DNA from 3 places in the Pseudarthrobacter sp. NPDC092419 genome. Region 1 is predicted to be linked to each of the others. Evidence: riboswitches for the same ligand, from Rfam matches in the RefSeq annotation. Region 1 holds a riboswitch; each other region holds the start of a gene.
What was found. Region 1 has a riboswitch for cyclic di-AMP ahead of ACIQC0_RS03145 (M23 family metallopeptidase). Riboswitches for the same ligand answer to the same signal wherever they lie in the genome.

Region 1 (9,738 bases):
CCACCGCGTTTTGTAGCGCAGCCGTGCGATAAAAACCTGCCAAGGGCTGCATCCTGCCGTCCCTGGTGGCGGCGACCACGCCGTCGGGGACCTCCGCCGGCGCGGCAAGTTCCGCGAGAAGGCACACGACGGCGGCTTCAGCGCGCGGCATGTCGCAGGCGAGGACCAGGGTAAAGGCCGCCGGCGCCAGGGCCGGGTCATCGGCAAGGGCCGCCAATCCAGCCCCGATCGCGGCCGCCGGACCTGCGAAGGGAGGATCTTCGCGGCAGCACAGGACGCCGGGCGGCAGCATCCCCGGGTCCGGGCCCACCACTGCCCTGCGCGAAGCCCCTGCCGCAGCCTGCAGCGCGCGCTCAAGGAGGGTGCCGCCGTCGTAAACCAACGATTGCTTGGGCGTCCCATCCAGCCGGGAGGAGCGCCCGCCGGCCAGGATAACGGCATCGAAGGCGTGCTGGTTGTCCACTCCCCTACCCTAGCTAATGGCAGCACGGCGGTGCCGAAAGTGTCAGGCAGCGCGTTCGGGAAGGAGGAAGGGATCCCAGTCGGGCGCAGGCTTCTCGAGTTCCTTAATCTGCCAGATGGTCCCATGGGGGGGCTCGGGAACGAACCGCAGCTTCCACCCCATCTCCGCGGGGGTGTGGTCCCCCTTGGCGTTGTTGCAGCGCAGGCACGCAGCCACCAGGTTCTCCCAGGAATCGGCGCCGCCGCGTGACTTGGGCTGAACGTGGTCGATGGTGTGGGCCGCCTTGCCGCAGTACGCGCAACGGTGGCCGTCCCGGCGCAGCACTCCGCGCCGGCTGACGGCGGTGGACTGGTTATACCGGGGCCGGATGTAGCGGTTGAGGAGGATCACGGACGGGCGGCCCAGGATTTCCTGCGGCCCCACGACGGGGTCGTCCCCCTCGGCCACCACGCTTGCCTTGCCTGTGAGCACAAGCACCAGCGCCCGGCGGAAAGTGATAACCGCCAGCGGTTCATATCCAGCATTCAGAACGAGAGTGCGCATGCACGTACCTCTTCACGGCCGCACCCGTCAGGGGCACGAGGGCCGGCTGCCCTCGGCATGTCCGGGCTATGGATCGACACCACCAGAGTAAACAAAGATTTGCGTCATCAGCTAATCCGGCACGGAAATGCGGGCACGCAAAAGCCCTCCCCCGTGAGGAGGAGGGCTTCTGGTGAGCTGTCGGCTGCCGGTGTCGCCGGCCGAGGCCGATGCTAGTCGACGCGGATGAAGACGGGGCCGGAGCCAACGTTCGCGCTGAAGACCACGGTCTGGTTGCCGTTGTAGCCGCCGTGCACTGCCTGGCCGTTGCCGGCGTAAACAGCGATGTGGGCTACGCCCGCGCCGCCGTCGGCGTAGTAAATGAGGTCACCGGGCTGCGCTTCGGCTGCGCTGACCGTGCGGCCCAGGGAGAGGTAGCCGGCAGGCCAGTCATGGAAGTTGATGCCCACGGCGGCCAGGGAGTTGGTCACCAGCATGGTGCAGTCCTGGCTAACACCAAGCTGGGCGTATGCAGCGGAGAGGATGGCTGCACCCTTGCCGCTGGCGGAAGCCTTCGGGGCCGCCGGCGCGGAAGCCGTCACCGTGGCCGTCACCGGCGCTGCTGCCTCGGGCTCGGGAGCCGGCTCGGCTTCCTGCACCTCGACAACGGGCTCTTCCTCCACAACGGGAGCAGCTTCGGTGGTGATGGCCGGCTTTTCGAAGCTGATGGAGATGGTGGACGCCGCCGAAATGGGCGCATCCACAGCGGACTCGACTGTCAGGGCCGAAGCCGGGGCCGAATCGCGCTGGACGTTGGAGTCCGCAGCGTTGGCTGCGACGCCGCTGGTCAGGACAAGGCCGGAGGCGGCAGCGATGACTGCGGCCTGGCGGCCCATGCCGCCGGCATTGTCGCCCACGGTCTTGGCAATGACAGCAAGCGAGTTGGTCTTGGTGACCTCGGCGCGGTGCCGTGCGGTAGCACGAGTAGTCATGTTCTCTCTTTCGATTTCCTCAAGACCGCTATTAACAGCCCAGGGGCTTGGCGTGCCGGGATCTTGGGGGTACCCCGGCACCTCCCAAACGGGGATGTGCTGATTGGCGAAATACGTGTTTGAACCGGGCCTGCGGGCAGGCCCTCCTGAAACTACGGGTTGAGCGTGTAGTACACCGAGGAGCCGGTGGCGGCCACGGCGTGCAACAGGGTGCCCTGGCTGGGGTTCAGTGCGCTGACCATCATGCCGTTGCCAACGTAGATGCCCACGTGGGCACCACCGTTCTGCACCACCAGATCGCCCGGCTTGGGGGCGGCAGTGGGGGTCATGATGGACCATGCGTTGACGCGGGGGATGCTGATGCCGGCCTGGGCGTAGACCCACTGCGTGAAGCCCGAGCAGTCCCAGCCATTGGGAGAGGTGCCGCCCCAGACGTACGGGCGGCCAATGCCGGTGTAGGCGATACCGGCGATGCCGGAGGTGGAAGCGCCGGCAACTGCGCTTGATGCAGTCTCAGCGGCGGAGTCCGTGGTGGACTCCTCTTCCTCGGAGGTGGACTGCACCTGGACCGGCTCGATCTCCGGAGCAGCGGTGGTCTTGACCACCGGACGCTCGAAGGAAACCGTGGCGGTGGGGGCGGCCATGACGGCGGCGTTCTGCGCTCCGGACTCGGTGGAGGCCGAAATACCAGCGGTGGTGTCCGCTGCCGTGGCCGGCAGGCCCATGGTCAGAATGAGGCCCGAAGCTGCTGCTACGACTGCGGCCTGGCGGCCCATGGTCCCCGCATTGGCGCTAACGGCCTTGGACACGGAGCCCAATGGGTTGGTGCGCACCGTTTGCGCACGGTGGCGCGCAGAATTATGACGTGAAGACACGAAGGATAGCCTCTCCCAGTGCCTGCGAGGTGAGCTGTCGGATTCGGATGGGAGTCACCCGGCCGCGCGCTTCCTAGGAAGCTTTTACGGCTTAACCCCAAGGCCTTCCCACAAACAGAAGGCCAAAATTGGTTCCCCCGCCCCTGCCAGACGATGAAATGCGAACGGACCTTGAGCGGTGGCAGAGTTAGGCAATCCACTCAAGAGCGTCAACTTCGGAAAAGTTGACGCGTGTACGACGGTACAGGAATTAATAACCAATGTCACATTAAGGTCACGGGGCCTCAGCGTGTTGCGAGAGTAAACCCTCAGTTCCGGCTAAAGCCAGCCGGTGGGATCGACAACCTCGCCGTTGACCTGCACCTCGAAGTGGAGGTGGCAGCCGGTGGAGGCGCCGGTGGTTCCGCTGTAGGCGATGACATCGCCACGGCCCACAGTCTGCCCCTCTTGGGCGTTGAAGCCGGAGAGGTGGTTGTAGGTCGTCTCAAGTCCGTTTCCGTGGTCAATGACGACGCGGTTGCCGCCCCCGAAGTCGTGCCAGCCCACGAAGGTCACGGTACCGGTGGCGGCCGCCAGCACAGAGGTGCCGCACTGGGCCGCGAAGTCTTCGCCGCGGTGGAAGTCGCCGTAGCCTCCGGTGATGGGGCTCACGCGGTAACCGAACGGGGAGACCATGGTCAGGCTGGCCAAGGGTGCCCCCAGGCTGCCGACAGAGGCGGCGCGGGAGACGGCGCCGGCAGACTGGGCGCTCAGGAGCTGTTTCAGCTTGCCGTCCGGGTCCGCCTTGGTCACCACGGCGGAGCGGCTGAAGTCGATGCGGGCTCCCGCTTCGGCGGAGATTTCCGGCTGCTGCGCAGGCTGGGCGGCAACGGCGGGCACTACGTCCGGGGTACTGGTAGCCATCACGGGGCTGGTGGACGGGACAGTCACGGTGAGGACGAGGCCGGTGGCCGCCAGGGCGATTCCGGCTTTCTGCCCGATACCGCTCGCCGATGCGAACTCCGTGATCTGCCGGAAGGGGCCGCGCCGGCGGCGGGCTTCACGGTGGGGATCGCGGGGGCGCTCCGCGGAGATGACTTCCACAACCCGGGGGGTCGGTGAGGGGCCCGCAGCGCGGCGCCGGCCCCTGGAGGTCTGCATGCTCAAAAGAAGGTTTCCTCTCTGGAAAGCCTGCGAAGTTAGCTGTCGGATTCGGGTCAGAGAGTTCAAAGACCCGGTCCGCCGTAAGCAAACTTCTGCACAGAGCTATCCCGGGAGGATTTGCTGGAGAGGCTTGCTGCTGACGGACTTCACCCCAAGGCAGCCCCCGCTGCCGGTTGTGGTTCCCCCGCCTCTGCCAGTAAATGACTCGTGCACCTGATCCGCTGGCAGAGCTCGGCTCCGGATCAGGTAACGCTTGTGTATCAACGCTCGGGTTTTAACTATAGGGGCTTAAGCCCGTCAGTAACAATTCCGTTATAACCGTGTGGGCCGGGCCACGGCGGGGTACTAAGCGACTCGCGCAGTGCCACTAAACCACGGTGACGAAGACGTGCGCGGCCACCTCGGGCGGCAGTTCGAGTGCGCCCTCAATCCCCGGTACCCGTACCGAGATGTAGTCCCCTACCCGTTCCAGCGATACCTTGGCGCCGGGCCGGATTCCGCCCTCATCGAGCTGAAGGAGGAGTTCGGGCTCCACCTGGATGGGTTCGGCAAGCCGGCTGACGACCACGGCGGAAGCGGGCTGGTAGCCCTTCATCGCTTCGAGCAGGCTCACGGCGCCGTCAGGGGCTACCGGGCCGCTGCCGGCGGCCGCCGGCTGGTCGCCGAGGGCGTCGAGGCCCGGAATAGGGTTGCCGTACGGGGACTCCGTGGGGTGGTTGAGCAGTTCGTAGATCCGCCGCTCCACCCGCTCGCTCATGACGTGCTCCCAACGGCACGCTTCGTCGTGGACGTACGCCCAGTCCAGGCCGATGACGTCTGCCAGGAGCCGTTCGGCCAGCCGGTGCTTGCGCATGACTTCGGTGGCCCGCTTGCGGCCGGTCTCGGTGAGTTCAAGGTGCCGGTCACCGGAGACCACCACAAGTCCGTCGCGTTCCATCCTGCCGATGGTCTGCGATACCGTGGGGCCCGAGTGGCGCAGGCGCTCCGCGATCCGGGCACGGAGGGCGACGATGTTCTCTTCCTCAAGCTCCAGGATGGTGCGAAGGTACATCTCCGTAGTGTCGATCAGATCCGTCATCAAGCTCAGCTCCTCGAGCGCAGTACCTTGCGTTGTCCCACCGTAACGCCTTCAGCCGGGCGTGGTCCGGTGAAAAGCTTAGCCTATTTTGAATTTGTCCGAATAGTCGCCCGGGGGCTGCCGGCTGCCTGTCTCACTTGCTGGACTATGACGCACGCGGTTCCTGCCGGAACTCCCGTTCAGGCAGAATAAGGAGGGCCTGAGCCACCGCAGCCGGCCGCAGGCCAATCATCCGCCCGGACCATGCGCGTCCATGCCGAAACTGGAGCACCTGTGAGCGACAACAGCATCACTATTCCCGCCGACCTCCTGCCCGCGGACGGACGGTTCGGCGCCGGTCCTTCCAAGGTCCGCCAGGAACAGATCGATGCATTGTCCGCGGCTTCGAAGTCCATCCTTGGCACCTCGCACCGGCAGGCCCCGGTGAAGAACCTCGTAGGCTCCGTCCGGGAAGGCCTCAGCAGCTTCTTCCGCGCACCGGAGGGCTATGAAGTGGTTCTCGGCGTCGGCGGTTCCACCGCGTTCTGGGACGTCGCCACGTTCGGCCTGGTGGAACAGAAGGCCCAGCACCTCTCCTTCGGCGAGTTCGGCTCCAAATTCGCGGCCGCCACCAACAAGGCTCCGTTCCTGGACGCCTCATCCATCATCAAGTCCGAGCCCGGCACCCGCCCGGCGCCGCAGGCCGAAGCGGGCGTGGACGCGTACGCCTGGCCGCAGAACGAGACCTCCACCGGCGTCTACGCACCGGTTAAGCGCGTCGCAGGCGCCGACGAAGGCGCCCTGGTCCTGGTGGACGCCACCTCCGCCGCCGGAGGCCTGGACGTGGACGTGACCGAAAGCGACGTCTACTACTTCGCCCCGCAGAAGAACTTCGCCTCCGACGGCGGCCTCTGGCTGGGTCTCTTCTCCCCCGCCGCCATCGAGCGCGCGGCCCGCGTGAAGGCAAGCGGCCGCTGGATCCCCGACTTCCTGGATCTGCAGACGGCCATCGACAACTCGCGCCTGAACCAGACCTACAACACCCCGTCGCTGTCCACGCTGGTGACGCTGGACTCGCAGGTGCAGTGGCTCAACGCCAACGGCGGCCTTGACTTCGCCGCCTCGCGCACCGCGGATTCAGCGGGACGGATCTACAGGTGGGCCGAGGCTTCGGACTTCGCCACGCCGTTCGTCGTCAACCCGGACGAGCGTTCCAACGTCATCGCCACCATCGACTTCGACGATTCGGTGGATGCCGCCCAGGTGGCGAAGATCCTGCGCGCCAACGGCGTCGTGGACACCGAGCCATACCGCAAGCTGGGCCGCAACCAGCTGCGCCTCGCCACGTTCGTGGCCATCGAGCCCGCGGACGTCACCGCGCTGCTGGCCAGCATCGACTATGTAGTGGAGCGCCTGCGCAAGTAGCAGCGCAAGCGTTTAAGTACGACGGCGGCGCCCGGGTTCATCCCGGGCGCCGCCTTTGTCGTGATGCCGGAAGGTCGTAGCCGCTACGGTGCAGCAGCCCCGCCCTCCGGTGCGTCGTCGTCGTCCGCGTCAGCTCCGGCGGCCGGCGCGGAAGGTTCCTCCGCCGCCTCCTGCGGCTGTGATTCCTGTGGCTCCTGCTCCTGCGCGTCCTCGGGGCGGACACGTTCAGCCCACGGCACCCACTCTGGGGCGAGGATGGAGTCCTCGGACGGCAGCAGGCCCAACTCGTTCACAGTCACCGCCTTGGAACGCGAATTCCGGGTGAGCACGGCGTACCACTGCCAGCCGGCGTATCCGGGGAGCTTCGACTCGAACAGGTGGGTGACCAGCCGGTCGCCCTCGCTCTTGGCGGCGAGGTGCTCGCCGATAGTCCGGGCGTCCGTAATGCCCTCGATGGCCGTCCTGGCAGTGTCCACGGCAGCGGCCAGGAAGGCGTCCGGCTTGCCGGTACGCCACACCGGGACGCCGGCGCGGCGCTTGGCAGCGGCCTTCGCCGGCGCCGCCTGGGGCTGTTCAGCTTCCGGGTTCATCTGGGCCTAGACGTCCAGCTCGTCGGCAACCTTACGCAGGGCGGCAGCGATGGCCTTGCCCTTGTTGCCTTCCGGGTACTTGCCCTTCGAGAGGGTGCCGGACAGGTTGTCCAGCACGGACACCAGGTCCTGGACCAGGGGTGCAAGGTCCCGTGCGCTGGGCCGCTTGGCCTTGGCGATGGACGGCGTCTTGTCCAGCACGCGCAGGCCGAGCGCCTGGGCGCCCTTCCGGCCGTCCGCGACGCCGAACTCCACGCGGGTGCCGGCCTTCAGCTCAGTAACGCCCTCAGGGAGCGACGATTTGGGCAGGAAGACTTCCTGGCCGTCTTCGCCGGCGAGGAAGCCGAAGCCCTTTTCCTTGTCATACCACTTGACCTTGCCGGTAGGCACGTAATCAACCTTCTTCGTTCTGCGTTCTCGGGACACGGCCGGCCGTCACCGCATCCGCAGCGTTGTGCGGGTTTAAGGTATGGCGGCTGCGGACCGTGTTGGTCTGTATCCTCCAAGGTTATCCTGCCCGGTGCCCTAATCCCGCTTTCCTCCGGCGCGGGCGAGGGCGTTCACGGCCGCCCCTTCCTCCGCTGTAGCGTTACCTGCATGACACCCTCGCGCTACCGGCGTCCGTTGATGATCCTGGCCGGCGTTATCGCCGTGCTGTCCCTTGCCGCCGTGGCCGCCGTCATGGCTTTTGCTTTCGCCGGCTCCGCTTCCCCTGCGTGGATCACGTATACGGCGTTGTATGGGCTGCCGGCCGCGTTCCTGGTGATGCTGTTCCTGGTTCTGGACAGCGTGGCCGCCCGCCGCCGGGCGGGAAAGCCCGGCCAGCGGTAACGTTGGACTGATGTCCCTTATTCGCGCGCTCAGCAAGGACCTTGCGGGCCGCAGCGACGACGCGCTGCGGGCCCTGTTCACCGCGCGGCCGGACCTCATCTCCCCACCCGTCCCCGACTTCGCCGCCCTCGCCGCCCGCGCGAGTGCGCGTGTCAGCGTGCAGCGCGCCCTCGAGCGGCTCAGCCGGCCTCAGATGCAGGTGCTGGAAACGCTGCATCTGTGCACCAACACCGATACCGGGCACAGCGCGTGCGCCGCAGGGCTCCGTAAACTGATCGCCGGGTCCACGGTGGCCGTGGTGGAGCAGATCCTGGGCTCGCTGCAGGACCTGGCGCTGGTGCACCGGGCAGAGCCGCCGCACGGCGTTCCAGTCCCGTCGGCGCGGCAGCGGTTCTACCTTCCGGTGGGCAGCCTGAAGGACGTGGTGGGCATCTACCCTGCAGGCCTGGGCCGGAGCTACACGGAACTGGTCCGGCTCCAGCCGGCCTTTGCGCAGCGTGCCGTCCAGCTGGTCTCGGAGCTGCACCGCAGTGGCGTTGCCATCCAGGAAGCCACCACACCCATGGACGCGGCGCTCGCGTTGCAGCACTGGACGTCATCGCCGGCGGCGCTCCAGGACATCCTCGCCAGCGCGCCGGAACGCACGACGGCGTTGCTCGCCAAATTCCGGAACTGGGCCATGGGTGCGGTCCCCCAGGCGCAACGGAAAGCGTCCGTGCTCACCGAGCCCGCCGACGTCGGGCCCGTGGACTGGCTGCTGGCGCGCGGACTGTTGGTGCCGCTGGACGCGGCGCACGTGGAACTGCCGCACAGCGTCGGGGTGTCGCTGCGGGGCGGGGCCATCATTGACGACTTCACCCTCGCACCTCCGGTTCCCCGCCTTGGGACGACCACCGCGGCGCTGCGCCGGAACGCGGCCCTGGGCGCCATAGCAGAGACCCTGCGGCTGGCAAGTGAGCTGCTCCAGGCAGTCCGGGACCAGCCACTGGCCACGCTGCGCAGCGGCGGCGTGGGGGTCCGTGAACTGCGCAGGCTGGCCGAGCAGCTCCGGGTGGACCAGCCGCGGGCAGGCGTGCTGCTGGAGCTGTGCGGGCTGGCCGGACTGATCCGGCTGGACGTGGATTCCTCGTCGTGGGTCCAGCCTCCGGAGCTGGAGTGGCTGGCCTTGCCCCGGCAGGAACAGTGGCTGTGGCTGGTCAATGCGTGGCTGGCCAGCGAGCGCGTCCCCTCGCTGGTGGGGCAGCCGATCAGCGGGCCGGGTGCCGCGCAGCGGACAGCGTCCGGGAGCAGCATCGTGGCCCTGTCCGCCGAAGCTCAGCGGCCGGACGCCCCCGTGGTCCGCAAGCGCATCCTGGAAATCCTCCATGAGCTCACCACCGAGGCAGCCGGATCGGATTCCGGAGGCGGGGCCGCGCCGGTGCTCGACGCCGCCGCGGTGCTGCAGCGGGCAGAGTGGTCCCAACCCCGGATGGCCCGCCGCTTCAGTTCGCTGATCCGCGGGGTCCTGGTCGAGGCCGAGCTGCTGGGGCTGGTGGGTTCCGGCGCCCTGAGCCAGCTGGGCAGCGCGCTGGCGCAGGACGACCCGGATGCAGCGCTGGCGATCCTGGGCGAGCATCTGCCGGCGGAGCTGAACCACGTGCTCCTGCAGGCGGACCTCACCGCCGTGGCGCCGGGCTACCTGTCTCCCGCGCTGGCGGGCAAGCTCCAGGTGATGGCCGACGCCGAGGGGCAGGGTCCCGCCACCATCTACCGGTTCTCCGTGGATTCGGTCCGCCGGGCCCTGGATTCGGGTTACGACGCGGCAGGGCTGCTGGGGTTCCTGCGCGAGCATTCCGCCACA
Region 2 (9,738 bases), on a different contig from region 1:
AGATGCGCCCATAGCTCAGCTGGATAGAGCGTCTGTCTACGGAACAGAAGGTCAGGGGTTCGAATCCCTTTGGGCGCACAGAATGAAACACCCCGGTCATCGGACCGGGGTGTTTTTTGTTGTCCGGTCCCGCTCATCCTGACCAGCCCCGACCACCGGGCCGTACCCCGCCGGCCGGGCGTAGGCTGTCCCCATGACGCCTGAGCCCCTGCACCGCGAATATGACGTAGTAGTGATCGGCGCGGGAGCCGCAGGGGAAAACGTTGCAGACCGGGTGGTCCGGGGTGGCCTCACCGCGGTGTTGGTGGAGGCGGAACTGGTCGGCGGGGAGTGCTCGTACTGGGCGTGCATGCCGTCAAAGGCGCTGCTGCGGCCCGGCACCGCACTGCACAGCGCCCAGACCATGCCGGGGGCCAAGGAAGCAGTCACAGGGACGCTCCACGCGGCCGCGGTCTTCGACAACCGGGACCGGTTCACCTCCAATTGGGAGGATGGCAGCCAGGTGCAGTGGGTCGAGGACGCGGGGATTGACCTGATCCGCGGCCATGCCTGGCTGACGGCGCCCAAGTCAGTCGAGGTGGCCGGGACCGACGGCACCTCGCACCTGCTGACGGCCCGGCACGCGGTGGTCCTGGCTACGGGCTCCATGCCCAACACTCCCCCCATCAAGGGACTGGATGACGTTGAAGTCTGGGGCACCCGCGAGGCGACGTCCGCCAAGGAGATCCCCGAGCGGCTGGCAGTCCTGGGCGGCGGCGTGGCGGGGACAGAACTCGCCCAGGCTTTCGCCCGCATGGGCTCAGCGGTTACGCTCGTTGCGCGCGGCCGGCTCCTGGGAAGCTTCCCGGAGGAAGCGGCTGAGCTGGTGGCCGCCGGGCTCCGCGCCGACGGGGTGGACATCCGCACCGGCACGGCGACGCACAGCATCACCATGGACGACGACGGCGCGCTGAGCCTGGAGGTGGACGACGGTTCCGGAGGCCGCACCACAGTGGTGGCGGACAAAGTGCTGGTTTCCACCGGCCGGCACCCGGCACTCCAGGGCCTGGGACTGGAAAAACTGGGTTTCCCCCCTGACCACCAGGGGAACCTGACGCTCTCCACCGACACGACGGGCCTGGTCGAGGGAGCACCGGGCGAAGGTTCCTGGCTCTATGCAGTGGGCGACGCCGCGGGCAAACACCTCTTCACCCACCAGGGAAAGTACGAAGCACGCGCCACCGGCGACGCCATTGCCGCCCGGGCCAAGGGCGAACTGGACGGCACCCCCGCGGCGTGGAGCCGCTACGCCCAAACGGCCAACGACCACGCCGTCCCCAACGTGGTTTTCACCGACCCGGAGATCGCGGCCGTGGGCCGAAACCTGAAGCAGGCGCAGGACGATGGATTCAAAGCCTCTACGGTGGAGCTCCCCATCGAGGTGGCCGGCTCGTCCCTGCACGCCGAAAACTACCACGGCTGGGCGCAGCTGGTGATCGATGAGGACAGAAAGGTTCTCTTGGGCGCAACATTCACCGGTCCGGATGTGGCCGAGCTCCTGCATGCGGCCACCATCGCCGTCGTGGGCGAAGTGCCATTGGATCGGCTCTGGCATGCAGTCCCGTCCTACCCCACCATCAGCGAGGTGTGGCTGCGACTCCTCGAAAAATACGGGCTATAGGAGAACCCAACGGCGGGCACGTCGGCAAGGAGCCCGCTCCCCAATGTTTTCGGGGGATGATTGATCACATGCGCCACATGGGGAACAGCGGAAAGTTTGCGGTCATCACCGGTATTGTCGCGGCCGGACTCCTGGTGCTCACGGGGATGACACTGGCGATGCCGGTGTTCGTGGCCTTCGCCGGCGTCCTTGGACTCGCCTACCTGGCCTGCATCCTGGAACTTATCCTTCGCCGACGCCACGTGATGCTGGTGCTCGGCGGGCTGTTCACCAGTCTCGCCATAGCCGGATCCCTGGCATTCCTGGGCACCTGGGAGCTGTCATTCGAAGGCCAGTCCTCCCTCATCGGAACACCGCTGCCCACGGACGATCCCGACACGTACTTCGTCCTGGCCGCAGGCTCGCTTGTCGCTGCCATCGCCGTCCTGTTCACGGGCGCCATTTGGCCCGGGCGTGCACCCGCGGGGAAGACCCAGCGGAAGCCACAGGCTCGCCGGGCACCGGCAAGGCAGGGCACAAAGCGGCCGGCGGGGCAGCGCAACACCCAGGCACGCGCCACCCAGCCACGGCCTGCGCAACCACGCACTACGGCGGGCGGCCGCGCTCCAGTGCGGCAGACGCCGTCGTCCGCGCAACGGCAAGGGTCCGCCCAACGGCAAGGGTCCTCCGCCAAGGCGACAGCTAAGCCAGGCGCAGCGGCAAGGGGCACTGCGAAGCAAACCCCGCCCAAGCAGCCGGCCCGGAAACCGGCGCCGCGCCGCTGAGGCATCCAGCCGCGGCAACCGCGGGCAGCTGCACGCGGCGAAGCATCATGGCCGGTCAGTCCGGGCTCAGTGCGCGCGCGGAACCTTGAACCGGGTTATGCGGGCGTCCTGGCCATCCAGTTCGGCCCACGGCTTCTCCGTCTCCAGGACAGTCAGCGCATTGGTCGGGTACCGGGTGGCAGCATCCATGTAGGCGTCGTGGTCCGAGTCGCGGGAGGCCAGGTGCATGGCGAGATCCTGGACGCCGGGGAGGTGCGTGATCAGCATCAGGGTCGTCACGGTGTCCGGCACATGGTTGACCACGGCGAGCATCCCGAGGGCCGACGCCTCGTACAGCCCGTCCTCCAACTTGGGCGTGGGAGCCTTGTCCCCGAGTTCCGAGCAGACCCACGTGCAGGTCTGCCGGGTGCGCAGCGCGCTGGAACATAAGATGAAGTCCGGCACGATGTTGTGCTTGAGCAGCCATCGGCCAGCCAGCGGCGCTTCACGGTGGCCCCGCTCCTCAAGGGGGCGTTCATGGTCCGCGACACCGCCGGGCCAGTCGGCCTTGGCATGCCGCATCAACACAAGACGCCGCAGATGGTGCTCACTCATGGCCCCAGCTTAAACCAAACCGCGGCGGCCAATGCCGGGAGGTCCCCAGCTAGATCGAGTATTCCGGAGCGGCCCAGACAACAACCTCGGGGTGCTCGTAGAACCGGTAGCCCTGGCCCCGCACGGTGCGGACGGTATTGGCGAGGCGGCCCAGCTTGGAGCGAAGGCGGCGGATGTGGACGTCGATGGTGCGCTCGTTGGGCACCTCCTCGGCGTTGCGCCACAGGCCCTCGAGGAGCTCGTCGCGGCCGACGGTACGGGTGCCGTTCTCCACGAGGTAGTTCAGGAGTTCGAATTCCTTGAAGGTGAGGTTCAGGGATTCGCCGTCCAGGTGCACTTCGCGGCGGGCCAGGTCGATCAGGACGCCGGAGGGACGGGGCTCCTGCTGCGCAGGACGCGGGGTTTCGGTGCGCTGCCGGGCGTTGACGGTGGGGTCACCGAACGTTGAGCGTACGACGTCGAGGGCGGAACCGGGGGTGCCGGCGGGGGCTACGGCAACTGCTGCGTAGCTTTCGGCACCGGTCACGAGTGACTGGGCGTAGGCGCGGATTTCCTGGGCGAGCTTGGCGATGGAGGTGCCGGCTGCTGCAGCGGTTTCTTCATCGATGCCCATGTAGAGAACGAAGCCGCGGGCCACGTTGTCGTTGGCAACGGGGCGGACCGCGTTGGGCCCGGCCACCACGGGAGTGGGGGCCGTCATGGGCGCGGATTCTGCCGGCGGGACCGCGCGGAGCTGGCCGTACGAGTTGGGGTTGTAACCCTGGGGAACGTAGCCCGGGGCCGGGAAGCTGCTTCCGGAGCCGACGGGAGCGGCCGCCGGACGCTGCCCGAAACCGGGACGGAATCCGGTGGATTGGGCAGCCTTGGCGGCGTTACGGACGGAGATGTGGACGTATCCGGATGCAACTGACATGAATGCTTACCTCAATGTGAATGGCCGTCATCGCGGCTCGAATGCTGGGTCCCCGCAATGCTGGGGAGGGGCGCCCGACGCTGGGCTAGTTGGGCGAATGCCTAAGAACTTCGGAGGGTGGGAAGGTCAGGCGTGCATTCGGCAACAGCGCATCTCAGCGGCAGCAGGTGTGCTGGGCCAAATATCTGCGACTGCAGGTGCTGTTGAGTTCTTGTTCACATTGGAAGTGTGACGCGTAACAATGCCAACTTGCAAGTAACAATGGACGAAACCGTCCGCATTATGAGACGAAATGGGCTAGTGTGCCGCAGATCACGATTCCGGTACTCGGCAGTAGCCGCGCTCAAAATGCCATGACCCGACGGTAACCGACACCCACGCAGTGCTTTATTTGAAAAATTGACCATCCGGGCCGCTTTAATTCATCATCCAGCGCGGGCATGAAATTGCCCCGTCTATGAGGGTTCGCTGTCCAGCCGGACCCGAATTTGGACTCCCATCGGACACCATGCGGACGGCCCCCGGCGTTCCGAATGCACCATTACGCTGAGATTCACAGCCGGCTCACAGGAAGCGTCAAGCCCGGCAATAACGAGCGGTCGGAGAGTTGTTGCATGGCCACCCTGCACTCCATGACCAACAACCTGCCGCAGCTCTCCCATCCGGACGGCTCCCCCATCCGAGCCCTGGTGGTTGATGACGAACCCAGCCTCGCCGAGCTGATGAGCATGGGCCTGCGCATGGCTGGCTGGTCGGTGGCCGTTGCCGCCGACGGCCCCCAGGCCGTGAAGCTCGCCAAGGACTTCCGTCCCGACGTCCTGGTGCTGGATGTGATGCTCCCGGGGTTCGACGGTGTTGAGCTCCTGGGCAGGGTCCGGGCCTTCGCTCCTGAAGTGCCGGCGCTGTTCCTTACTGCCAAGGACGCAGTCCAGGACCGCATCGTGGGGCTTGCGGCCGGCGGTGATGACTACGTCACCAAGCCGTTCAGCATGGAAGAGGTACTGCTGCGCCTGCACCGCCTGGTGCAGCGCTCCGGCGTGGCCGCCATGGACACCGCCGAGCTCGTGGTCGGAGACCTCGTCCTGAATATCGACACCCGCCAAGTAACCCGCGCCGGCGACGAGGTCCAGCTCACCGCAACCCAATTTGAGCTGCTCCGTTACCTCATGGAGAACCCTAAACGCGTGATCAGCAAGGCCCAGATCCTGGACCGGGTGTGGAACTACGACTTCGGCGGCCAAGCCAACATCGTGGAACTGTACATCTCCTACCTGCGCAAGAGGATCGATGCCGCCCACCCGCCCATGATCCACACCGTCCGGGGTGCCGGGTACGTCATCAGGCCGGCGGACTAGATGGCATCCTCGCCGCGCACCCCCGACCCACGGAGTTGGCGGAAGCCCGCCAACTGGCACCTCCGCACGCGGCTGACCGCCTTGGCCATGGGCCTGCTCATCGCGATTTGCGGGGCAGTGGGCGTGGTCAGCTACGCCTCGATGGATACCTTCCTGACCCACCAGCTTGACGGCCAGCTGACCCAGGCGGCGGATCGGGCCAACGATCCGGGCCGGCCGCACATGGACGGCGCCATCGGGCGGGACCCGCTGGATGCCCGGGGACAGAGCGTGGGCACGTTGAACGCGCGCATCGTGGACGGCCAGGTCCACAGCGCTGGCTTCCTGGCACCGGACACCACACGATCACCCCTCTCGGCGGCGGACAAGGAGGCACTCCTGGCGCTGACGGCGGGCTCCGCACCGGTGGACCGGAAGCTGTCCAGCGGCAACTATCGTCTGGTCGCGGCCCAGACCTCCTTCGGCGACGTTCTGGTGACCGGCCTGCCGCTCAATGCCAAGGAAAGCACACTGGCCTCCCTGGTGTGGACCTTCCTCCTGGTATCGCTCGGGGGGCTGGTGCTGGTCGGCTTCGCCGGCACCGTTCTGATTCGCCGCACCATGAAGCCGCTGGAGCAGCTCTCCGCGGTGGCCACCAAGGTTTCGCGCCTTCCGCTGGACGCCGGCGAGGTCGCCCTGGCGGTGCGGGTGCCGCCGTCGAACGCCGATCCCGGAACTGAAGTGGGCAGCGTAGGCCACGCGCTGAACCTCATGCTGGACAACGTGGCCAACGCGCTACAGGCGCGGCAGCGGAGCGAAACGAAAGTACGGCAGTTCGTGGCGGACGCCTCGCACGAACTGCGCACTCCCCTCACCGCGGTCCGCGGGTACACCGAGCTGCTCCGCCTGACCGAGCATTTCACCCCGGACGGAGAACGGTCGCTGGCCCGCGTGCAAAGCCAGTCCGAGCGCATGACCGCCCTCGTGGAGGACCTGCTGCTGCTTGCCCGGCTGGATGAGGGGCAGCCGCTGAAGCTGGCGGACGTGGACCTGACCCAGCTGGTGGTCGAGGGCGTCAGCGACGAAAAGGTGATGGCGCCGGGGCACAACTGGCGGCTGGAACTGCCCGGGGAGCCGGTGGTGGTAAACGGCGACGCCGCGCAGCTCCGACAGGTCCTGATGAACCTGCTCTCCAATGCACGCAAGCACACACCGGCCGGCACCACAGTGGTGGCGGGCGCCCGGCTGGCATCCGCGGATACGGCGGAGATCACGGTAACGGACGACGGCGGCGGCATTCCACCGGAGTTCGTGGACCAGGCCTTCGCCAGGTTCGCCCGCGCAGACGCGGCGCGCAAGGGCGCCAGCGACCAGCCCGGTGCGGCCGGAACCGAGGGGACCAGCGGTCTTGGCCTGTCGATAGTGCAGTCCATTGTGGAAGCTCATGGCGGGACCGTCAGCGTTGAGTCACGGGCCGGCTGGACGAGGTTCGCGGTAAAGCTGCCCACTACGCCCCGGTGAGGTGGTTAGACAATGGCGACGCGCCGCCGTCGTGATCTCTGTTACCGAAATGTGACTTTGCCGTAGATCTCCTGTACCGTCGAGTGAGTGCGCTTCCGTTCGTGGCGCATGTCCGGATGACGCCGAGCTCTGCCGCTTCCCGGACTCCGATAGACCGATGGCAGAGGCGGGGGACCCACCGTCCCGGGCGATTTCAGGCCCTTGGGGTTAAGCCAGCACGTGAATGTTCCGTGCGGCCGGATGCCCTCATCCGAACCCGACAGCTAACTCCGCAGGTGTGAGAGGCGATCCATCATGTCTGAATTCCAGGTAGAACCGCGCCCAAAATCCGGCGCATCCAGCCGCGCGGACGCGCGCGCCGCCAAGCGCTCCCGGCGCGGCACCTTCCCTGCACTGGGTAAGAGGGCTGCCGTGCTGGCCGCGTCCTGCGCACTGCTGGTGGGCGTTGGTGCAGCAGGCCAGGCCACCGAATCGATGACGCGCACTTCGTCCACCGAGGCCACCGCCACGCAGCTCTCCCCCAATGAGCAGCAAGCGCAGCTGGGGCTCGAGAAGAGCGAACTGCAGGCCGCCGCGGCGGAAACGGCTGCTGAACAGGCTGCCGCTGCCAAGACTGCAGCAGAGAAAGCCGCCGCCGCGAAGACTGCTGCAGAGAAAGCCGCCGCCGCCAAGGCCGCTGCTGCGAAGGCTGCCGCTGAGAAAGCCGCGGCCGAGAAGGCCGCTGCGGCAAAGGCCAAGGCTGCGAAGCCGGCTGCGGTGAATGACCCCGCAGGCGCGCAGGCTTACGCCGCAAGCCAGCTGGCGAGCTACGGCTGGGCGCCGGACCAGATGCAGTGCCTGAAGACGCTGTGGACCAAGGAATCCGATTGGAAGACCACGGCGACCAACCCCAGCAGCGGCGCGTACGGAATCGTCCAGTCGCTGCCTGCCGAGAAGATGGCAAGCGCCGGAGCCGACTACGTCACCAACTACCGCACTCAGATCAACTGGGGCCTGGACTACATCCAGGAGCGCTACCAGTCACCGTGCGGGGCGCTGAACTTCCACTACGCCAACAACTGGTACTAAACCCGGCCAGCTACTGAACCAAGCTAACCTGCGATGCCGTACAGGCGGTCGCCGGCGTCGCCCAAGCCGGGAACGATGTAAGACTTCTCGTTGAGCTTCTCGTCGATGGAGGCCAGCACGATAGTCACGTTGGCGCCGGAAAGCTCCTCCTCCAGCTTCGCCAGGCCCTCCGGGGCGGCCAGCAGGCAGATGCAGGTGACGTCCGAGGCGCCTCGCTTGAACAGGAACTTGATCGCCTCGCGGAGGGTTCCGCCGGTGGCCAGCATCGGGTCCAGCACGAAGATCTGGCGGTCCGTCAGGTCCTCCGGCAGGCGTTCCGCGTAGGTAATGATGTCCAGGGTTTCCTCGTCACGGGCCATGCCCAGGAAGCCCACCTCTGCCGTGGGGACCAGTTTGGTCATACCCTCGAGCATGCCGAGGCCGGCGCGAAGGATCGGAACCACCAGGGGCGTGGGCTTGGTGAATGCGGTGCCCACGGTGGTGCTGACGGGGGTCTCGATGGTGACCTCTTCGGTGCGGACCTCGCGGGTGGCCTCGTATGCCAGCAGCGTGACCAGCTCTTCCGTCAACTGCCGGAAGACCGGCGAGGGGGTGTTCTTGTCCCTCAGGACGGTGAGCTTGTGGGCGACCAAAGGGTGGTCAACAACGAGAGTGCGCATGGGTCAAAACTATCACCCGGCGTGATGGTCTCCCGGGCTGCGGCCGGCAGCAGGCTCGCTGTGGTCCCCGTGGCGGTCCCGGCCGTGGTCGTGGATTTTCTCTGCCACGACGTCCCGCACCACGGGGTGGTCGAACGTGGGAGCGGGACCGACGTGTTCCTTGCGCCGGGTCAGGTGAAACAGCCTGTGGGCCAGGATCACCAGGCCCACCCACGCACCACCGAGCAGCCACCCGGCGGTGACGTCAGTGAGCCAGTGATGGCCCAGGAACACCCTGCTCAGACCCATGGCGATGATGAAAATCACGCCCGCGGTGATGGCCGTGACGCGCACCCAGAGTTGATGGAACTGCAGGCACAGGACGTAGAGCAGCACGCCAATGACCACCGTGGTGTTAAGCGTGTGGCCGCTTGGGAATGACGGCGAGTGCTCAAACGGCGGGACGGCTTCCGAGTGGTCCGGCCGGGTCCGCCCAACCAGCCGCTTGCCGACGGTGGTGGCGTAGATGGAGACGGCGGCAGCACCGCCCACCAGGATGATTGGCCGCCACGTCCTGCTGAGGAAGGTCAGCCAGGCGGTGAGAATGCTGGCCAGGATGGGCATCCCGACGCCACCGCCGATATTGGTGAAGCCGGTGACGACGGCGTCCAGCTCCGGGTTCCGGAGGGTCTGTGAGTACTCCAGCGCCGGAATGTCGAGGTTGGTGAGACCTTCGTCGTCCACCACGTTCGAATAGACCTCTGCTCCCAGGAGCGCGAGTGCCACCACCAGGCTGCCGCCGATGAGCATTGTCAGCCAGAGGGCGGCATAAGGTTTTATCCATTTGTCCATGCGGTCTTTGACAGTGCTCACTGTGCCTCCCGGCGGATGGTCGTCACGGGCTCTGGGTATCCTTCGAAACTATCATTGAGCCATGGTCTCCGCAGGAAAATCACACCACGAATGGATGGGCCTCGCCCTGGCGGAGGCCCGCCGCGCCCTTGCCACGGCCGACGTGCCGATCGGCGCCGTGGTCATAGGTCCCGACGGCGGCGTGCTCGGTTCCGGCCGCAACCAGCGGGAAGAACTGGGCGACCCCACCGCACATGCAGAGGTGGTGGCGATCCGCGAGGCCGCGGCCCGCCTCCGGGAACGGGCAAGGCTGAGCGGCGGTGCCGACGACGGCTGGCGGCTGGCTGATTGCACGCTCGTGGTCACCCTGGAGCCTTGTGCCATGTGTGCGGGC
Region 3 (9,738 bases), on a different contig from region 1:
AGCACGTCGCGGGCGAGCTTCGCAGCAGGCTGGGGATCGGCCGCGGCGAGGTGGCCCGCTGGCGGGAAATGGCAGCGACACTCTATGTGCCGTTCCACGGGGACGGCGTCATCAGCCAGTTCGCCGGGTACGCGGACCTCACCGAGCTTGACTGGGACGTTTACCGTGCACGGTACGAAAGCATCGAGCGGCTCGACCTGATCCTGGAGGCCGAAGGCGACGCAACAAACGGGTACAAGCTCGCCAAGCAGGCCGATGTCCTGATGCTGCCCTATCTGCTGGGCCACGAGGGCCTGATCCAGGTGCTGCAGGGGTTGGGTTATACCCTGACGATGGAGCAGCTCCACCGAACCATCGAGTATTACCTGGCGCGGACCGCCCACGGATCGACGCTCAGCAGGGTGGCGCACGCGTCTGTCCTGGCCGGCGTGGATCCTGAGCGCGCCTGGGAGAGCTTTCGGGAAGCGCTCGACGCCGATCTCGACGATACGCAGCACGGAACCACCCGTGCGGGCATCCACCTGGGCGCCATGGCCGGCACAATCGACGTCATCCAGCGCAGCTTTGCCGGGCTGCGCCTTGACGGGGACACGCTGGTCTTTGAACCCAGCATGCCGGCCGGAATCGGGGCCGTTGCCTTCGGCTTCCGGTACCGGAACCACGTCCTGGTCGTTCGGCTCCAAGGTGACGGGATGCGCCTTGCATCGGCAGCGGGCGACGCCGGACCCGTGGCGGTGCGCGTCAACGGGACTGACTGGCTGTTGGCGCCCGGCGAGGACCTGACCTTCCGTATCCCCGGACAACGCCGCCCCACCGGCGGTGAGGAGAACCAATGAACAACCAGGGCTCACTGAAGAAGCTGGGCATCCTCACCAGCGGCGGCGACTGCCCGGGTCTGAACGCCGTCATCCGTGGTGCCGTGCTGGCGGGCGAAGTGGTCCACGGCTACGAATTGCTCGGGTTTCGGGACGGTTGGCGCGGCGTCCTGGAACAGGATGTTGTTCCGCTGCCGCGGCTCAGCGTCCGCGGCATGTCGCGGCGAGGCGGCACGTTCCTGGGTACCTCCCGCACCAACCCGCTCCGCGACGGCAGCCCGGACGCGGTGCGGGAAAGCCTGGCACGGAACGGGCTTGAGGGCCTGGTCGCCGTGGGCGGGGAGGGGACGCTGGCCGCAGCCAAGGAATTGTCCGATCAGGGAGTCAAGGTCGTTGGGGTACCCAAGACGATCGACAACGATCTCGGCGCAACGGACTACACCTTCGGCTTTGATTCGGCCGTGCAGACGGCCACGGAGGCGATGGACCGGCTGCGGACCACCGGCGAGTCACACCACCGGTGCATGGTCGCCGAGGTCATGGGCCGCAATGCCGGCTGGATCGCCCTCCATGCCGGGATGGCCGCCGGCGCCCACGCGATCCTGATCCCTGAGCACCCCGTGTCCCTGGAGCAGGTGGCGGAATGGGTCGTGTCGGCCCACGCCAGGGGCAGGGCACCCCTGGTGGTGGCGGCCGAGGCCTTTGCCCCGTTGGGGGAAGCAGCGCCCTACGCGCCCCGCGGGCTGGACACATTCGGCCGGCCACGGCTCGGCGGGATCGGGAAGCTCCTGGAAGAACAGCTCCAGGAACTCACGGGCCTGGAGACGCGGTCCACCGTGCTGGGACACATCCAGCGTGGCGGCGAACCCACAGCCTACGACCGTGTACTTGCCACCCGCCTGGGCATGGCCGCAGTGGCGGCCGCCGCCGCCGGCTCATGGGGAACCATGGTGTCCCTCCGGGGGACGGACATCGTTACCGTCGGGCTTGAGGAGGCGCTCGGCCTGCTCAAGACCGTCCCGGAGGTAAGGTACCAGGAGGCCGCGGTCCTGTTCGGCTGAGCGTTCGGCCGCGCGCCCGTTCAGTCCTTGTGGGCGGACTTCTTCAGCCGCGTGATGACGGTGGGGCAGGGTGGACTCGTCAGGACGCCGTGGGCCGTGGACCCGAGCAGGAGCCGGCCGAAGCTGCCGCGGCCACGGCTCCCCAGCACCAGGAGCCGGGCCCCCGATGCAGCATTGATCAGAGCGTCCGCGGGTTCCATGACCGTTTCCAGGACTTCTTTGATCACCAAGCCCGGGTAGTCCTGCCGGACACCGGCCACCTCTTCGGAAAGGACGATCTGTTCTTCCTCGACCACCAGCTCGGCGAAGCTGCTGGAGGGCAGCCCAGCCTTGATCCAGCGGTTCGGGCCGGTGAAGGCGTATACCACGGTGAGTTCCTCACCCAGCTGGTCCGCTTCCGCGGCGGCGAAAGCTACGGCCTGGGTGGACTCGCGGGACCCGTCGACGCCCACCACAACGCCCGTACCCTCGCCGGCGTGGACACCCACGACGGCGACCGGCGACTCCGCTGTTGCCGCTACCTGGAGTGCGCGGTCGGTGAGGGCACCGCGCGCATGGCTGCTGGAACCCACCACCAGCATCGATGCCTTTTTCGCGTAGTCGCCCAGCGATGCCCCGATGCCTCCCTCGAGAAGGTCAAGCGTGAAGTCCAGGCCGGGTTCGGCCGTGCGCAGCCGCTGGCCTGCGCTTTCCAGCAGGTCCAGCCCGGACTGGCGGAGGACGTCTACGTAGGGGAGTGCCTCGCCGGCCATCCAGCGGTCATCGATGACGTGGAGCACGGCAAGCGGCACCTTCCGGCGGTTGGCGCGGGCCGCGGCCCAGAGCAGGGCCGCGTTGGAGGCTTCGGTGTCGCTGATGCCGACGGCGATGGGCTGGGTGGATGTCATGGATCCTGTCCTCATTTCTGGTTAACTGGCCGAATTCGCGTGATGATCGTGGGGCAGGGCAGCCGCTTGAGGACGCCGTGCGCCGTGGAGCCCAGGACAAGCCGGCTGATTCCGCCGCGGCCCCGGTCGCCTACCACCAGCAGCCGTGCACCCTCTGCTGCTTGGACCAGACTCTGCGCCGGGTCACGGCCGGACTCGAGCCGTTGGTGAACCACCAGGTCCGGATAGTCGGCCATCAGCCCGGCAACGGTTTCGGAGAGGACAATCCGTTCCTCCTTTTCCATCAGGTCCGCAACGAGCTCCGGGGTGAAACCTGCGTCCGGGAGCCGGTCGGGCGGGCTGTAGGCATAGACCACGGTCAGTTCGTCGCCCTCGCGGTCCGCCTCAGCCGCGGCGAGGGCCACTGCCTGCACAGCTTCTTCGGATCCGTCGACGCCGACCACCACGCCGTGTCTGTCTTCCGTGTCCAGGGTTCCTACGACGGCGACAGGGACTTCCGCCGCCGACGCCACCTGCAGCGCCCGGTCGGCCAACACGCCGCCGAGGTGCCCGCTGCCGGAGCCTACCACCAGCATGGACGCCCGGTCCGAGAATACGGCCAGAGACCGTCCTACTCCACCGGTGAGTACCAGGGTGCTGACCTCAAGCGATGGGAATTCGCGGGCACCGGCTGCCGCCGCCTCCAGGATCCGTTCGCCCGTCTCCTGGAGCACGCCGCGCCAGGGATAAGGCTCTGAGAGCCAGCGCTCGTCGACGACGTGCAGGATCACCAGCGGGAGCCCGTCCCGGTGCGCCCTCCGCGCAGCCCAAGACACTGCTGCCCGGCTCTGGGGTGTGTCGTTGGTACCTACGGCAATGGGTTTGCGGATTGCCATGTGCTGCTCCTTTGGGGCCTGTGTCCCTCCAGCGTGCCCCTGAAGCGCCACTGGCGGGTAGGGCCCAAAGTCACCCGTTTCTTCCGGGCAGCAATTCACACAGCCAGGCAGTCGTCAGTATGCTTACTTTGTTGGCTGGTCCTTAACGAAAGGCATCATCATGACTGAGCAAAACCTCCCGGACGACGAGCTGGAAGTTGTCCCGGAGCAGGACGTCATCCTGGACGAGGCTCCCGGCGCCGCGTCCTCCCTGGAACTTGATCCTGTCCACAGCGAACCGGACAGCTATCCCGGGGCGGCGGAGGAAAACCCGGACGCCTGGCAGGAAGACCCGCTCCTGCAGGAGGAAGCCAAAGCCGGCGAACACGGCGAGTTTCCGGGCGGGCACGCCCTCACATGAGGCCCGCACATGAGCGACCGCAAAGCAACGGCACGCACCGGATGTGACGGGGCTAGGGTTAACCCATGACCGGTGTAGCGGAATCGACCGTCAGCTTTCACTCCCTTTTCGCCCAAGAGCTGCCTGAGCTATCAGTTCCGTGGCAGGCGGAGGAGGCCCCCGAGCCCCGGCTGCTTGTCCTGAACGAGGCGCTCGCAGGGGAGCTGGGACTTGAGCCGGCCTTCCTGCGCAGCCCGGGCGGCACTAAGTTCCTGGTCGGCAACGAGGTCCCGCAGGACGCTGCCCCGGTAGCCATGGCCTACGCCGGCCATCAGTTCGGCGGCTATTCGCCTCTGCTCGGGGATGGCCGGGCCCTGCTCCTGGGCGAGCTGTCCCTGCACGGCCGGACGCCCGGTGGGCTGCGCGATGTGCACCTCAAAGGTTCGGGCCGCACGCCCTTCGCCCGCGCCGGGGACGGCCGCGCCGTCGTCGGGCCTATGCTCCGCGAGTATCTGGTCAGTGAGGCGATGCACGCGCTCGGGATCCCGACCACCCGGTCCCTTGCCGTGGTGGCTACCGGCCGTCCCGTGCGCCGCGAGACCATGCTGCCGGGGGCGGTACTGGTGCGGGTCGCCGCCAGCCACCTGCGCGTCGGCACGTTCCAGTACGCGCGGGCTACCGATAACATCGATCTGCTCCGCAGGCTCGCCGACCACGCCATCGCGCGCCACTACCCGGCGGCCGGGAAGGCAGGCAATCCCTACCTGGCCCTGTTCAGGTCGGTGGTCGAAGCCCAGGCGTCGCTGGTGGCGCAATGGATGCTGGTGGGATTTGTCCATGGCGTCATGAACACGGACAACATGACCATCTCCGGAGAGACCATCGACTACGGTCCCTGCGCTTTTATGGATACGTTCAATCCGGCCGCCGTCTACAGCTCGATCGACACCGGCGGAAGGTACGCCTACGCCAACCAGCCCGTGGTGGCGGAGTGGAACCTGGCCAGGTTGGCCGAATCGCTGCTTCCCCTGATCGATGAGGACCAGGAAAGGGCCGTGGAACCGGCCGTGGCAGCGCTGGGGGAGTTCCGCCGCCGCTACAGCGATGCCTGGACGGCCGGAATGTCAGCAAAGCTCGGTCTGCGCGGACATCCGGAGGGAAGCCCGGAGGCGGAAGAGGTGTCCCGCCTGGTGGACGGCGTCATCGCCCTGCTCAAGGACGGCCCGGTGGACTACACCCGGTTCTTCCGCAGCCTTGGCGAGGCGGCCCGCGGGAATACGCGTGCGGCACGCGGGATGGTCCTCGACCTTGCGGCTTTCGATGCCTGGGCGGAACGTTGGCGGGCCATGGGGCCGGACGCCGCCCTGATGGATGGCGTCAATCCCGTCTACATCCCACGCAACCACCTGGTCGAGGAAGCCCTTGCTGCGGCCACTGCAGGTGACCTTGCCCCCTTCCGGCGCCTTGTCGCCGTCCTTTCGGAGCCTTACAAGGGGAGGCCGGGGCTGGAGCGGTACGAGGAAGGCGCTCCGGAAAGTTTTGGCGATTACCTGACGTTCTGCGGCACCTGATCGGCAGGCTTAAACAGGACAAGGGCGGTTTTCGGGAAGATTCCCGAAAACCGCCCTTTTTCGTCCTGGGACGGATGGTGCTGCTTAGGCCACGCGGACGAAGGAGGCGCCGCCGAGCCAGCTGAGGGAGTGCACGTCGGTCTTGTAACCGTCGATGCCGCCACTCACAACCTGGCCGTCACCGGCGTAGACGCCAACGTGGCCGGAGGTGATGACCAGGTCGCCGGGAGCCGGGGTGGAGACCACGGTGCCATACTGGAAGAACTGGGTGGGTGCCAGGTCGCCGACGCTCTTGCCGACCGACCGCAGGGCGGTCTCCACCATGGCGGTGCAGTCCTGGCTGATGCCGATCTGGCTGTAGGCGGAGGCCAGGATGGCTGCGCCGGTGCCCGTGCCGGTGGTTTCGGCCGGGGCGGTGGAGGCGTAGGACAGGTTCATTCCGGTGTTCGCGGGGGCAGTCGCCGTGGTTTCGACCGGCGCCGGGGCGGGGGCTGGAGCCGGCGCGGCTGCAGCGGTTCCGGCGCCGGGGATCTCGATCTGGTCGCCCGGGTAGATGATCGTGTCGATGGAGAGCCCGTTGACCGCGAGGACGTCGGCCAGGGTGACGCCGTACGCGGTGGAGATCGCGCCCAGGGTGTCGCCGGCGACCACCGTGTGGACGGTGGCGGCAGCTGCCGTGGTGGTGGCCGCGGGTGCGGCGGATGTCTGGACCGTCGCTGCTTCAGTGGCATCCGGGCCGCTCACGCCGGCATGGGCCGGAGCGCCGACGCTGAGCGCAATGCCGGATGCCGCGGCTACTGCCAGTGCGGGACGACCGAACGTCCGGGCCAGGCCCTGGACAGTGATGGAGCCGGCCGGAGTTGCACGGTGACGGGCGGTGGTGGAAATTTTTGACACAGTGAATCGCCTCTCCCATGCCTGCGGGGTGAGCTGTCGGGTTCGGGCTGGAGATGCCCGGCCGGAAGCATCCGCGCCAGCGGAATGGCTTTCGACTTAACCCCTAGGCCTCGGTGAGGCCGTGGAAACTTGGTTCCCCCGTCCCTGCCAGTTGGAAACGGTGGTATCCCGGTCCAGCGGCAGGGCTCGGCAGGCTGGTGGGAATGTCCCATCGGGGAGGGACACCATTCGACCGTAACCCGACGTCCACCTCAATGTCACATTTGGATAACATCCGAGGCCCTCCTCTCGGATTACGCCATCGTCTTGATTGGTCGGTTAATGCGCGTTGACCTCGCATGACACCCGACACCCCGCGCCGCATAGTGAATCGCGTCACAAAGTAACAATGCCGCGCGGATACCCTCCGTTTGCCTGCCCTTAACCCTCAACCACTTCTTGAAGGATGTAGGATTCCGGACTATGTCCCGGTTGACTATTGCGGTTCGCTCCCGTGCCGGCGGTGCGCTACTGGCACTTGCAGTGGCCAGCGGTGCCGCGGCGCTGCCCGCGGAGGCGGAAACGACGGACCCGCCGGGCGGATTTCCATCGTGGAGCGACATTGAGCACGCACGGAAATCGGAGTCCGCAAAGGCGGCGGAGGTCGACAGGATCCACGGACTCCTGGGTGGCCTGCAGGCACGCTCGGAAGAACTCGGCGCCGCGGCCGTAACTGCGGCAGCGGAATTCGCTGCAGCGGACGCGGCAGCCACGGCCGCCGCGGCCAGGCTCGACGCGCTGAACAGGCAGGTGGACAGGGCGGCCGGCGAGCTTTCCGCACGCAGGAACGAACTGGGCGCCCTCGCGGTCCAGTCGTACAAGACCGGCGGCACCACCATGGAATTCTTCCTTGCCCTTGATGCGCTGGAAACCGACAGTTTGCACGGACTCAACGTCGTCTCGGTCGTGGGGGACCGGAGCGCCGCCCTCGTTTCCCGGGCCGGCGCCGCCGAAAAGGTTCTGGCCGCCCTGGCAGGACAGCAGAAAGGGGCCCGCACCGAGCATGACCGCCTCGCCGCCGAGGCGGAGTCCCGGCTTGCGGAAGCACGGTCTGCCCGGGATGCCATGGAAGAGCAGGTGGCCGCCGAACAGAAGCGGAGCATTACCCTGACCGCCCAGCTCGCTTCCTTGAAAGGCACGACGGCGGCCGTTGAGCAGGATTACCGGCAGGGCCAGGCGGCACTCGCCGCGTACGCGGCCGCCCAGGCTGCCAGGCGCGCCGCCGCCGAAGAAGAGGCCCGCCGTGCTGCGGAGGACGCCGCTAAGGCTGACCCCGCCCGGCCGGCACCCCGCCCACCGGCGTCCGCTATGCAGCCTGAACCGGAGACGGAGGAGCCGGCGCCGCCAGCCGCCGACCCGGCCCCGGCCGCCCCTGCCCCCGCACCGCCGCCGGCTGTTGCTCCGCCGCCACCGCCCGTCGTCGTACCCTCCCTTCCCGGCGGCGCCGTGAACGATCCGGTCGCCGCGAAAAGCTACGCGTCCGGGAGGCTCGGGTCGTTTGGATGGGGGCAGGATCAGTTCTTCTGTCTGGCGCAGCTGTGGACGAAGGAATCGAACTGGATGACCACGGCTACCAACCCGTATTCCGGCGCTTACGGGATTCCCCAGGCGCTCCCGCCCGGGAAGTATTCAAGCGCGGGCAGCGACTGGCTCACCAACTACCGCACCCAGATCGAATGGGGACTGGGCTACATCCGGGACAGGTACGGATCGCCCTGCAGGGCATGGAGCCATTCGGTGGCGGTGGGCTGGTACTGACGTGTACAGCGGCCGCGGCTAGGCTGTGGGCATGCCCGGTTTTGAGCGGTTCAGGCTGATGCTGGAGGAAGAACGCGCCCGCAAGGTGGCGCTCCTGCCCGCCCTGCGTGCGGACATCGCCTCGGCGAACTCGGCACGACAGAACGCGAACGTGGATGACGAACACGATCCCGAGGGCGCCACCATCGCCTTTGAACTGTCCCAGGCTTCGGCGCTCCTTAGGCAAAGCAGCGCGGGCCTGGACCAGGTGGAGGCTGCGCTGGCCCGCATCGAGGACGGCACCTACGGCGTCTGTGCCGTGTGCGGCGAGGCCATTGCGGAGGGCCGCCTTGAGGCGCGGCCCTGGACGCCCTACTGCATCCGGCATGCAGCGGCGGGGCGCAGGTGACGGCGGTCCGGGAGGCGGCCGCGTTTATCGACCGGACGCTGCAGAACGAGGGCGCCTGGTACCGGGCGGACGAGGTCGAAGGGCGGCTGGGTGGCAGCCTCGCCTCGTACGGGGCGTCTGTGGGTGCAGTGCGGGGAACCGTCAGGGATGCGCTGCGGAAGTTCCCGGATCTGGACCATCATGGGGTCGTGTTCCTGGCTTCCGCGCTCTGGGGCGTTCCGAAGCCCGGGAGCAGGCCCGTCTTTGAGCGGAGGCTCGCCGCGGTGGTGCTGCTCCAGGCCAGGATCTCGATGCTGCGGCACACGGACCTGACGCGCATCGAGGGGTTCCTCAGGTCCGCGATGACTGCGGAGCTGGCGCAGCCGCTCATCACCGACGTCCTGGATCCCTTACTCGGTGCACTCGAGGGCCAGGACCGGAAGCGGGCCGCCGCGGTGCTGGCGCGCTGGCAGGCGGACCCGGATCATCAGCTGCGGGCCGCGGCCCGGATCGGAGGGAACCATGACTGACCCGTACAACCTTGACCGCTTCGTGGCGGCCCAGGACAGCGGCGGGACTTTCCAGCAGGCACTGGCCGAACTGCAGGTGGGCCAAAAACGCAGCCACTGGATGTGGTTCGTGTTTCCGCAGATTGCGGGGCTCGGCCACAGCGCGACGTCGCAGCGGTACGCGATAGGGTCGCTGGACGAAGCGAGGGCCTACCTGGCGCATCCGGTACTGGGGCCCCGGCTGCTGGACTGCGCCCAGGAGCTCAGCGACCATGGTGGACGTTCCGCCGAGGACATCCTGGGCGGGATCGACGCGCGCAAGCTGCACTCATCGATGACGCTGTTCCTTCGCGCAGCGCCCGGGGAGACCGTCTTCAAGACTATCCTGTCCACATTTTTCGACGGCGAGCCGGACGCAGCGACGGATGAGCTGCTCGCAGCACCGCCCGGGACCGGTGGAAAATAGCGGTCCCGGGCGGGGTATGTCCTACGGGGTGGGGTTGCCGCCGTTAACATTGAGCGTTTCGCCCACCACGTAGCTGGACTCCGGTGAGGCCAGGAAGACATAGGCGGGTGCCAG

Region 2: linked by a shared signal. The riboswitch ahead of ACIQC0_RS05515 (hypothetical protein) and the one ahead of ACIQC0_RS03145 (M23 family metallopeptidase) in region 1 are both predicted to bind cyclic di-AMP.
Region 3: linked by a shared signal. The riboswitch ahead of ACIQC0_RS08445 (LysM peptidoglycan-binding domain-containing protein) and the one ahead of ACIQC0_RS03145 (M23 family metallopeptidase) in region 1 are both predicted to bind cyclic di-AMP.

What each region holds. Positions count from the first base shown of each region.
Region 1 covers NZ_JBIVQF010000001.1:698,377-708,114, forward strand. Annotated here, with positions in the region: gene ACIQC0_RS03125 (molybdenum cofactor guanylyltransferase) at 1-463, opposite strand, end outside; gene ACIQC0_RS03130 (HNH endonuclease) at 506-1,006, opposite strand; gene ACIQC0_RS03135 (NlpC/P60 family protein) at 1,219-1,977, opposite strand; gene ACIQC0_RS03140 (C40 family peptidase) at 2,130-2,786, opposite strand; cyclic di-AMP (ydaO/yuaA leader) riboswitch at 2,858-3,056, opposite strand; gene ACIQC0_RS03145 (M23 family metallopeptidase) at 3,171-3,992, opposite strand; cyclic di-AMP (ydaO/yuaA leader) riboswitch at 4,005-4,242, opposite strand; gene ACIQC0_RS03150 (metal-dependent transcriptional regulator) at 4,363-5,073, opposite strand; gene serC (phosphoserine transaminase) at 5,347-6,477, shown strand; gene ACIQC0_RS03160 (DUF3027 domain-containing protein) at 6,561-7,067, opposite strand; gene ACIQC0_RS03165 (cold-shock protein) at 7,074-7,457, opposite strand; gene ACIQC0_RS03170 (hypothetical protein) at 7,665-7,898, shown strand; gene ACIQC0_RS03175 (helicase-associated domain-containing protein) at 7,909-9,738, shown strand, end outside.
Region 2 covers NZ_JBIVQF010000002.1:446,521-456,258, reverse strand. Annotated here, with positions in the region: tRNA gene ACIQC0_RS05550 (tRNA-Arg) at 5-78, shown strand; gene ACIQC0_RS05545 (dihydrolipoyl dehydrogenase family protein) at 194-1,660, shown strand; gene ACIQC0_RS05540 (hypothetical protein) at 1,738-2,424, shown strand; gene ACIQC0_RS05535 (SixA phosphatase family protein) at 2,491-3,018, opposite strand; gene ACIQC0_RS05530 (winged helix-turn-helix domain-containing protein) at 3,068-3,931, opposite strand; gene ACIQC0_RS05525 (response regulator transcription factor) at 4,546-5,286, shown strand; gene ACIQC0_RS05520 (ATP-binding protein) at 5,287-6,786, shown strand; cyclic di-AMP (ydaO/yuaA leader) riboswitch at 6,897-7,075, shown strand; gene ACIQC0_RS05515 (hypothetical protein) at 7,081-7,854, shown strand; gene upp (uracil phosphoribosyltransferase) at 7,878-8,513, opposite strand; gene ACIQC0_RS05505 (phosphatase PAP2 family protein) at 8,526-9,344, opposite strand; gene ACIQC0_RS05500 (nucleoside deaminase) at 9,427-9,738, shown strand, end outside.
Region 3 covers NZ_JBIVQF010000004.1:160,298-170,035, reverse strand. Annotated here, with positions in the region: gene ACIQC0_RS08475 (glycosyl hydrolase family 65 protein) at 1-836, shown strand, start outside; gene ACIQC0_RS08470 (ATP-dependent 6-phosphofructokinase) at 833-1,876, shown strand; gene ACIQC0_RS08465 (universal stress protein) at 1,897-2,763, opposite strand; gene ACIQC0_RS08460 (universal stress protein) at 2,775-3,638, opposite strand; gene ACIQC0_RS08455 (hypothetical protein) at 3,799-4,038, shown strand; gene ACIQC0_RS08450 (YdiU family protein) at 4,104-5,588, shown strand; gene ACIQC0_RS08445 (LysM peptidoglycan-binding domain-containing protein) at 5,673-6,485, opposite strand; cyclic di-AMP (ydaO/yuaA leader) riboswitch at 6,489-6,658, opposite strand; gene ACIQC0_RS08440 (coiled-coil domain-containing protein) at 6,948-8,282, shown strand; gene ACIQC0_RS08435 (TraR/DksA family transcriptional regulator) at 8,314-8,670, shown strand; gene ACIQC0_RS08430 (DNA alkylation repair protein) at 8,667-9,179, shown strand; gene ACIQC0_RS08425 (DUF1810 domain-containing protein) at 9,172-9,624, shown strand; gene ACIQC0_RS08420 (glucose 1-dehydrogenase) at 9,646-9,738, opposite strand, start outside.